Regions from separate parts of the Xylanibacillus composti genome, predicted to be linked through region 3. Evidence: riboswitches for the same ligand, from Rfam matches in the RefSeq annotation. Region 3 holds a riboswitch; each other region holds the start of a gene.

Region 1 (3,276 bases), on a different contig from region 3:
CGTAACCATCTACCGTGACGGCAGCCGCGACCAGCAGGTGCTCCATACGGACAAGAAAGAAGAGAAGAAGGAAGAAGCCGCGCAGCCGGCAGCAAAGGCTGAAGCCGATCAGGGAACAGCTGTGAATGCTGATGTCAAGGCGTTCGATCAGATCAGTGAATCGTTGAAGGTGGATATCGACAGCAAGACAGAGCAAATTTTCGACCGCCAGTACAAGCGTCGTCCGCAAGTGCTGTCCGGCTCGACATACAAGTACAACACCCCGCTGGGTGTAGCATATATTACGATCAACGATCTGGACGGCATTCCGTCCGAAATCTTCTTGAACGTGGGCAAGGCCGGCTCCGACGTGTTCGCTATGTCCGAGGCGCTCGGACGGGTGTGCTCCCTGTTCCTGCGCTATGGCGACCATGGCCAGAAGGAACGGTTGCTTATCAAGCACTTGAAGGGTATCGGCGGCTCCGGCGCGATCGGCTTCGGCCCGAACCGCGTGGAATCGATCGCCGACGCGCTTGCCAAGTCGCTGGAAATTCACTTGGAGCGCCTGGAAGCAGGCAGCGCCTCCTCCGGCTATGCGCATTACGAAGGAAATGCGGATCACGGAACGCCCGCCCCGGCGGCAGAAGCGCCGGAGCATACTGGCGATGCGACCATTCGCCAATCGCTGGACCTGTGTCCTTCCTGCGGCGGCGCCTCGCTCATTAACAGCGAAGGCTGCAAAAACTGCACCAACTGCGGATACAGCAAATGTAGTTGAGGAAGGTTTGTTGAGATGCAGGGTTAGACAGATACCATAAACTGAACTTTGGTTAACTGGTCAGGCGACTTTTCTGTTGCTTGACCAGTTTTTTATTAAGGGTGATTTCGCATGACAAGCATGCAGAATCGGTCGAAAAAATCCGGATGAATCAAATAGGAAGATTTCTTAATAAGGGAATTAGAGAAAAGAGAGCCTCGAAAATCTAGGCTATTCAGCGATCTTTCATTACGAATGGCTGGGGAAATGAGCAGGCCTTATATATTCAAGAGTGGTTGCGCGAATGCGTGGATCAATTCCGTCTGCCGCACATCTATTGGTCTGTTGAAGACCCACTGTATACGGATTCCATAGTTATGGCCATCATCGAGACGTCGAAGCCGGACTTTATTTTTACGATCTGCAAGTCGATGGTGGAATATTATCGATCATTCGGTTTCCCATGCGCTCATCTGGATTGGGGAATCAATCTATAGCTCGAATTGAAATGACAGGAACGGGAAAGTAAGCTATAGTAGTTTATAGTTCTAGAATTGAATAGCGTTGGAACAGGTGCCGAGCATGATTCGATCATCGAGTTGTGCTTGGATAATAGGGAAGTGGGTGCAATTCCCACGCGGTCCCGCCACTGTAAAAGAGGAGTTCTTGCCATATGCCACTGGGAAACTGGGAAGGCGGCAAGAATGATGATGCTTGAGCCAGAAGACCTGCCTGTTGCCTACACCAAGTAACTCTACGGACGATGGAGAGGTGAATGAATGGAAAATGCGAGATTTCGGATTTCATATTTTTCTCATGCCTCTTAACTTATGTTAAGAGGTGTTTTTATTTTGCACGTAAGATTTGTGAATTTTCATCATTCAGGAGGACAAAAAAACAATGTCAAACGATTTCAAAGCATTTTATAGAATAGGGTCCATAGTTTTAATTTTAGCGTTAATCATGAATATGTTTTATGGCTTGGCCAGCTATGCGGATGAGGGCGGATACGAGGCTGGCGGAAATCCTGTCCATGCAGCTGAACAGCTCGATTCAGAGTCTTTCAGTCAAGATGAGGCAGCCACTGTAGCTGAACAAGTTTATGGGGAGGACCCCGGACATCTCGATGAATTCGATCTGTTCACGGCAGAGGCTCTGGAGATTGAGCAAGCCGGAACGGTCTATGTGACGATTGAGAATGGCACATATTTGGTCGCAGACGGCGCGCCATGGGAAGGGACCTTGCTGGACCAGTATCCGGTGGACATTCATGCCGGCGCTACTATGATGGATGCTGTGGAAACAGCATTGGCTGAAAACAACATCGCCGCCGAAGGAGTAGCTGCCGGCTATATATCAAACATTCATGGTTTGGCGGCATTCGACGGAGGCCCTATGTCCGGTTGGATGGGCACGCTGAATGACTGGTTTACGAATGCGGGCTTCAGTGCCACGAGCATTGAAGATGGCGATATCATCAGCATCCTATATACAACTAACGGCTATGGGGAGGACCTTGGCGGCTCCTTTTATAACCAGGACACTTCGTTAAAATCGCTGTTCTTTGATTCGGGCGAGCTTTCCCCGCAATTTTCCGGAGAACAATCAACTTATACGCTACATATCCATGAGGGGATCACTGAAATTGTGGTAACCCCAACAGCAGCCAATAAGAACTATCAAGTTAGAGTCTATTTGGATGCCTATGATGCTTCGTCATCCGGCTATAAGCGGACCGAAGCGATTCCTGTTGCAGAAGGCAGCCAAATTATCATTGGTGTGGGCGATCCGCTGTGGCCGAGCATGAACAGTTCTTCGGGGGCAACTCTTTACACGGTTGCGATAAGCTATCCCGAGGAGGAAGGCGACCCGCAAGCGGCTGCACCGAAAGAACAACTGAACAAAAATCTGGCTTACCTTGTCCAAACAGTCCGTAACCCTACCTTTGGCACAGGAGGGGGCGAATGGTCGATTCTCTCATTGGCCAGGGCGAATTATCCCGTGCCGGAAGGATATTATGACCTTTATTATGAGAACGTGGAGAAAGCCGTCAAGCAATTGATGGTCAATCCGAGTCACCCGGGCAAGCTCGACCGCAACAAAGGGTCAGAGCATTCGAGATTAATGCTGGGGCTTGTGGCGATCGGGAAAGATGTCAGCAATGTTGCCGGGTATGATATTAAAGAAGCGCTGGCCGATTACCAATTTGTGATCAGGCAAGGCATCAACGGGCCAATCTTCGCGCTGATCGCCCTGGATTCCCAAAACTTTGACGTGCCTGTGCTGGAAGGCGTAGCCGAGCAAACGACTAGGGAGAAGCTCATTCAATATATTCTGGATCGGGAAGTCAACAAAGGCGGAGCGAATGCCGGCGGATGGGCGCTGTGGGGATCGGTTCCGGACCCGGACATCACGTCCATGGCCATCCAGGGGCTGACTCCCTACTATGAAACAGATGGCGAAGTCAGAGCAGCCATTGACCGGGCGGTTGCCTGGTTGTCAAGCGCACAGCTGGAAGACGGCGGATATGGGGCTTGGGG
Region 2 (3,276 bases), on a different contig from region 3:
TAATTAACAAAAATGCAAAGACCGGAGCGCCAATCAAAGCCGTGATTACGCCGATAGGCAGTTCTCTCGGCGCTATTATGGTTCGTGCCAGCAAGTCGGCCAGAACCAGATAGGCCCCCCCAATGAGCATGGACAAGGGCAGCACGTGGCGATGATCGGGGCCTGTTACAAGACGTACAAGGTGGGGGATTACCAGCCCGACAAAGCCGATTGCCCCGGATACCGCGACAGAAGCGCCTGTCAGCAACGACGCGCCCAACAGAATCATCACTTTTTTTCTTCTGACACTGACACCCAAGTGCTCCGCGGACGCTTCGCCGAGGGCCAGGGCGTTTAATTCCCGCACATGCATAAGCAGCAAGAGCGCACCGATTATGGAAAAGGGAAGCAGGAGTTGCGCATAGCTCCACCCTCGCATGCCTACATTGCCCATAAGCCAATATAAAATTTGGCTCATGTCCTCACGCTGGCTCAGCGCGATAATCAAGGACACAATCGCACTCATGAAGGAAGTCATGATGACGCCTGATAAAATTATGGTTTCTACTGCAAAATTGCGACTGGACAAATGAGTCATGCCGAAAACAAGCACCAAGGCAACGAAACCGCCCAAGATCGCCATAACGGGAAGTGAGAACGAGCCCAATCCCCATAAAGTAAATTGAAAGAACAAGACCAATACCGCACCCAATGAAGCGCCCGATGAAACGCCGATAATATAGGGATCCGCCAATGGGTTGCGCAGCAGTCCCTGAAAGGCAGCGCCGGCCAGGGACAAGGAAGCGCCGATCAGCAAACCTAGCACAACGCGCGGTGCGCGAATATTCCAGATTATTAATTCTTGGCTAACCGGGATCTCGCTCATCCACGTCCAGCGAAGCACATGCTTGGCCAATATGGCCATAACCGTTTCGGCCGGAACCGTCACGCTGCTTGCCAACAGACCAAGAAGGGACGCGCCAATAGCGGTCCCTCCTGCGAATGCATACCAAAGCCATACTTTTCTCTTCATCATTGCCGAATTCCTCACGGTATGAAGATGTCCGGGTAGACGAATCTCGCCAGCTCTTCAACACCGTCTATTAGCCGCGGACCGGGTCGTGTCACAGTATCGCTGTCAACATCGTACACCTGCTGGTTGGCGACGGCCGGCACCTCAGCCCACCCCTCTCTGGCATATACCCCTTCGGACGGATTCTCTACATAGTATCCATACGTAGTTATGATGACATCCGGCATGAGGGAGACGATCTCCTCTTCCGTCATTTTCACCCAGCCAGTCTGATCGCCTGCCACATTCGCCGCATTAATGGCCTCGATCATCTCATGCATAAACGTCTCTTTGCCAGTAGTAAAAATGTCCGGCGCCGGCGATACCTCAATCCAAACGCGCTTCGGTGTTTCCACGGCTTCCGCCTTCGACTTGACCTCTGCCAATCGCTCCTGCATGTCCGCGATAATCGCTTCTGCCTTGTCCAACGTGCCAGTTGCCTTGCCGAACATGCGCATAGTCTCATAGGCATCCTCGAAGGATTTCGCTTCACCGGCTACAACAACATCAATGCCTGCTTGCCGGAACGTATTCAATACGTCGGCATGTGTCTTGAAATGATATTGCGATACCAGCGCCATGTCTGGCTGCAGCTCGATGATTCGCTCCACATTCATGGCCTGGCCGCCTAGTTTTTCCTTCTCTTGGGCCGCTGCCGGATAATTACAGAAATTGGATACTCCGATAATCTTGTCCCCAAGGCCGAGCGCGAACGCGATCTCGGTATTGCTTGAAAGCAGGGACACAATCGTTTGCGGTTCTTCCTCGATCGTAATTTCTTCACCGCTGCCGTCTACAAGCACCGCAGGAAACGCGGCTTCGTTCTCCTCGCTTCCAGAGGCGCTCTCTATACCAGCCGGAGGTTCAATCACAGTGGCTTCGTTCGAACCATTGCCCTCATTGCTTTCGTTTGCGCCGCAGCCAGCCATCAGTCCGACGGCCAGCATGAGTAGAAGCACACTAACTCCCCATTTTGTCCAATGCCTCTTCATGTCCATCCACCCTTTGCCGAAATTTCCACACAAAAAACGCCTATCCAGGCTGGAAAGGCGTCGCTCGACAATTACGATAACTGCAGACAAGCTCAGAGCAGGAACGGCCGATTTCATCCGTTTGATCGAACCTTGTAGGCTCGAAGCTTGTCCACATCATTTCGAAATTGAGAAGCGCCTCTCCTCGAAGGCCGCTTATCTAAGACAAGCAGGCAGGTCTACTGACTTCGCGCTTCTTCGCTGGACATCTCCCTTCCCATACATACGTACAGTGGATTGCCGGATGCTGCTCCACGCTTACAGTGGCGGGACCGTGCCGGATTTGCACCGGCTTCCCTTTTCACTCTGAACCTTTACATTCAGAGAACCATGCTTGTCAAATATTCGTTTTTTGTGCATGCCTTATTATAGGCAATCCCTTCCTAGATGTAAATAGCAGAATCAGGAGGGAGAACTCGCACCGGAAATACCGGCGCTCTCGAAGGTCGCCATCTCCGCCAGCATGCGCACAGCCGATTCCAACAGCGGATAAGCAACCGCCGCGCCGCTTCCTTCTCCCAGCCTTAGCTGCAAATCAAGCAGCGGCTCCAGCCCAAGCCATTCCAGCACCGCTTCATGCCCTGGTTCCTGCGACCGGTGACCGGCTATGAGATAGCCGCGTACACCGCTTGCCAGCTTGACAGCCAGTACCGCAGCAACCCCGCATATAAACCCGTCCAGCAGAACAGGTTTGCGGCGGGCCGCTGCCGCCAGGATCGCGCCAGTCATCGCGGCGATCTCCAGCCCGCCAATCTTGCTGATGATATCAAGCGCATCGGCGGGGTCGGGTTTTCGGGCCTCGAGCGCTCGCTGGATCAGCGCAGCCTTGCGCTTTCTCGCATCAGGATTTAGCCCCGTTCCTGCTCCGGTCAGCTCCTCCGTCGAACGACCAGTGATGACCGCCGCTATGGCAGTGCTGCTCGTCGTATTGCCGATCCCCATCTCCCCGGGTATGATGCATTCGGCTCCCTCTTCGATTAGCCGGGCTGCACTTTCTATTCCTGCCGCAATGGCCTCCACCGCCTCTTGGCGGCTCATGGCATCCTCACGCGCGAAATTGCCTGTCCCTTCGCGAACCTTGCGCTGCCTTACCCCCTCAACCTCCGACAGGTCCGCCGCTGTGCCGACATCCGTAATGTCCAGCTTGGCGCCGATTTGCCGGGCAAACACATTGATCGCTGCCCCGCCCGCCGC
Region 3 (3,276 bases):
ATACGAACGTAATCATTGAGGTGGCGAATGAATATGAGATCGCCGGCTTCCTCGCCTATCCGATCATCAGCTCGCATCAGGGGATGGCGTATTTAATCGAACTGGCCAGGGAAAGCTCGGGCGGCATGCCGACAGGCTCCAGCCTGATGGGCGGCGCGACGAATGAAGAAGTGGCGCGAGCCAGCGATGTCATCCTGATTCACGCCAATAATTGCACGCGTCAGGAATACTACAATATGATCCAAAAGGTGAGAGGCTGGCAGATGAACAAGCCCATTGTGTGCAATGAAGATTCACCGTGCATCGGCATGATGGAAGTCGCCTACAAGACCGCTACGTCCTGGGGATATTACAATAATCTGACCAAGCAGGAGCCGCCTGCCGATTGGGGCATTACCGAGGGAGAGGACACGTTCTTCGCCCGGCGGATGGCTGCCGGACTGGGCATTGAGCTGCCTCCGCTCGAAGAGGAGGAACAATTTGTGCTGCAGGGCTTTGAGCCGCATATGACCGTGGACAACAAGCGCTGGATTCGCCTCGCCAGTCTCTACCCGGAACGGATCGATTATGTGGAGTTTTTCCGCAATGGCGAGCTGGTGGACCTGGCTTTCAACGAGCCGTTCATGATTCGCAATCAGACGACCTGGATTCAGGACGCCTGGGTCATGACAGAGGAAGACAAGGAATGGAAGGCGGTCGTGCATTTGACAGATGGCCGCAGCATAGAGAAGAAAGTTACCCTGTCTTAACCGCTAGATTTGGCTATGACGTTCCCTTCGCTTCCGCTAGTTTTTTCATTGACAAATACAAGTTCTTGATATAGATTGTTAATTACCAACTATATATAGTATGTACAGGTGTTTTTTCATTCGATCGAATGAAAAGCTTAATAGGGAAGTCCGGTGCGAATCCGGCGCGGTCCCGCCACTGTATAAGCGGAGTGTTCGTTCAACATGCCACTGGCTGCGAAGCAAGCTGGGAAGGGGAACGGACATGTTGATGCCCAAGCCAGGAGACCTGCCTGTCCATGTTAGACACGACCCTGCGGTGAACAGGAAGGTGTCCGCTTTGTCCTTTTTGTGTGGCTTGTGACATGGTTTGCCCGCAATTGGCGCATTCGGCCCTTCTGTTGGCCGTATGCGCCTTTTTTGATGGCTTCCGTCAGCATGCGAGTGCTGGCGGCACAAAGAAACATGACGGGTCGGCATACATAAGCTCCTTGGCTGACGAAGCACGCGCCAAGAGCAGTCGTTGGGGTCAAGGGAGAACGAGCACCAGGATGCGAGAGGAACGAAAGGGGACAAACTGCGATGTTGATTGCTTATGATTCGAGGACTGGCAACGTGCGCCGGTTCATTGCAAAGCTGAATATGCCCGCTGTTCAGATCGATGATCAACTGTCATTGGACGAGCCCTTTGTGCTGGTGACCTATACGACCGGCTTCGGCCAAGTTCCGGACAAGGTCGATGCTTTTTTGAAGCGCAACTATCGTCGCATGCGCGGAGTGTCGGCAAGCGGCAACCGCAATTGGGGTGATCGGTTCGCGGCCAGCGCGGATCGCATTGCAGAGCTGTACGGAGTTCCTGTCGTCAGCAAGTTCGAGCTTTCCGGAACCCGCCAGGATGTGGATCAGTTTAGACAAGGAGTGAGCAGCATTGCGGCATATTGAACTGAACAATCGAATCATGCAGCGTGATCCAAATGGATTTTTCCAGCTGGACAAAGACCGCGAGGCCGTAGAAGTGTACATGGAAGAGGTGCGCAGCAAGAGCCTTTCGTTCCCGAACACGGCGGCCAAGATGAAATATATGATCGAGAACAATTACTATGAAAATGTCTATGAATACTATTCGCCGGAGGAAGTCGAGGACATCTACGCTTTGGCGCACAGCTATCCGTTCCAGTTTGCCTCCTATATGGCGGCCTCCAAGTTTTATAACGATTACGCGATGAGAAGCAACGACCGCGCCTACTACCTGGAGCACTTTCCGGACAGGGTTGCGATCGTTGCCCTCCATCTAGCCCGCGGGAATGCAGCCATTGCCCGGGAGCTCGTCTCCTCCATGATGGAACAGCGGCTGCAGCCGGCTACGCCGACTTTCCTGAATGCCGGCAAAAGCCGACGCGGCGAGATGGTGTCCTGCTTCTTATTGGAGATGGACGATTCGCTGAACTCGATCAACTATGTGCTGGGCACATGCATGCAGCTTTCCAAGATCGGCGGCGGGGTAGCCGTCAATCTGTCGAAGCTGCGCGGGCGCGGCGAGCCGATCAAGGAAGTTGAGGGCGCGGCGAAAGGCATCATGCCGGTGCTGAAGCTGATGGAGGATGCTTTCTCCTATGCGGATCAGATGGGGCAGCGCAAAGGCTCGGGTGCGGCCTACTATAACATTTTCGGCTGGGACGTCGTGGAATTCCTGGACAGCAAGAAGATTAATGCGGATGAGAAGATTCGCCTGAAGACGCTGTCGATCGGGCTGATCGTGCCGGACAAATTTTATAAGCTTGCGGAAGAGAACAAACCGCTTCATGTATTTGCGCCTTATTCCATTTACAAAGCTTATGGCATACATATGGACGATATGGATATGGACGAGATGTACGATCAGCTGCTGGCGGATGACCGGGTGCGCAAGAAGGCTGTCATGAGCGCGCGCGACATGCTTACCAAAATCGCCGCCGTCCAGCTGGAATCCGGTTACCCCTACATCATGAACAAGAGCAATGCGAATAAGGCTCATGCCCTGCGCAGCTTGGGCGCCATCAAGATGTCGAACCTGTGCACGGAAATTTTCCAGCTGCAGGAGACGTCCGAGATCGGCGATTACGGACAAGCGGATGTAATCCGTCGGGACATCAGCTGCAATCTGGCGTCCCTCAACATTGCCAATGTCATGGAGCGTCGCAAGGTGAGAGAGTCGGTGCATGAAGGCATGCTCGCCTTGACAGCGGTCAGCGACATGACAGAGGTCGCCAACGCGCCGGGCGTCGTCAAGGCCAATCGGGAGCTGCACTCTGTCGGGCTCGGCGCGATGAATCTGCATGGGTATTTGGCGAAGAACAAGATTGCTTATGACAGCGAAGAAGCGAAGGACTTCGCTCGCACCTTTTTTATGATGATGAACTTTTACTCGCTGGAAAAAAGCATGGACATTGCCCGTGAGCGCGGTGTGACTTTTGCAGGCTTCGAGCAGTCGGATTATGCGAATGGCACATACTTCGCCCGCTATGAGCAGAACGATTACCGTCCGGCGACAGACAAGGTCAAGCGCCTG

Evidence for each region. Region 3 has a riboswitch for cobalamin ahead of nrdI (class Ib ribonucleoside-diphosphate reductase assembly flavoprotein NrdI). Riboswitches for the same ligand answer to the same signal wherever they lie in the genome.
Region 1: another riboswitch for cobalamin. It lies ahead of XYCOK13_RS16830 (S-layer homology domain-containing protein); the one in region 3 lies ahead of nrdI (class Ib ribonucleoside-diphosphate reductase assembly flavoprotein NrdI).
Region 2: another riboswitch for cobalamin. It lies ahead of XYCOK13_RS02725 (ABC transporter substrate-binding protein); the one in region 3 lies ahead of nrdI (class Ib ribonucleoside-diphosphate reductase assembly flavoprotein NrdI).

Annotation. Positions count from the first base shown of each region.
Region 1 is NZ_BOVK01000051.1:75,204-78,479, reverse strand. Features, by position in the region: gene XYCOK13_RS16835 (adenosylcobalamin-dependent ribonucleoside-diphosphate reductase) at 1-757, shown strand, start outside; gene XYCOK13_RS22445 (DUF3880 domain-containing protein) at 970-1,233, shown strand; cobalamin riboswitch at 1,292-1,486, shown strand; gene XYCOK13_RS16830 (S-layer homology domain-containing protein) at 1,700-3,276, shown strand, end outside.
Region 2 is NZ_BOVK01000006.1:193,783-197,058, reverse strand. Features, by position in the region: gene XYCOK13_RS02730 (FecCD family ABC transporter permease) at 1-1,015, opposite strand, end outside; gene XYCOK13_RS02725 (ABC transporter substrate-binding protein) at 1,027-2,043, opposite strand; cobalamin riboswitch at 2,238-2,431, opposite strand; gene cobT (nicotinate-nucleotide--dimethylbenzimidazole phosphoribosyltransferase) at 2,485-3,276, opposite strand, start outside.
Region 3 is NZ_BOVK01000018.1:53,566-56,841, forward strand. Features, by position in the region: gene XYCOK13_RS07925 (hypothetical protein) at 1-749, shown strand, start outside; cobalamin riboswitch at 839-1,039, shown strand; gene nrdI (class Ib ribonucleoside-diphosphate reductase assembly flavoprotein NrdI) at 1,311-1,670, shown strand; gene nrdE (class 1b ribonucleoside-diphosphate reductase subunit alpha) at 1,657-3,276, shown strand, end outside.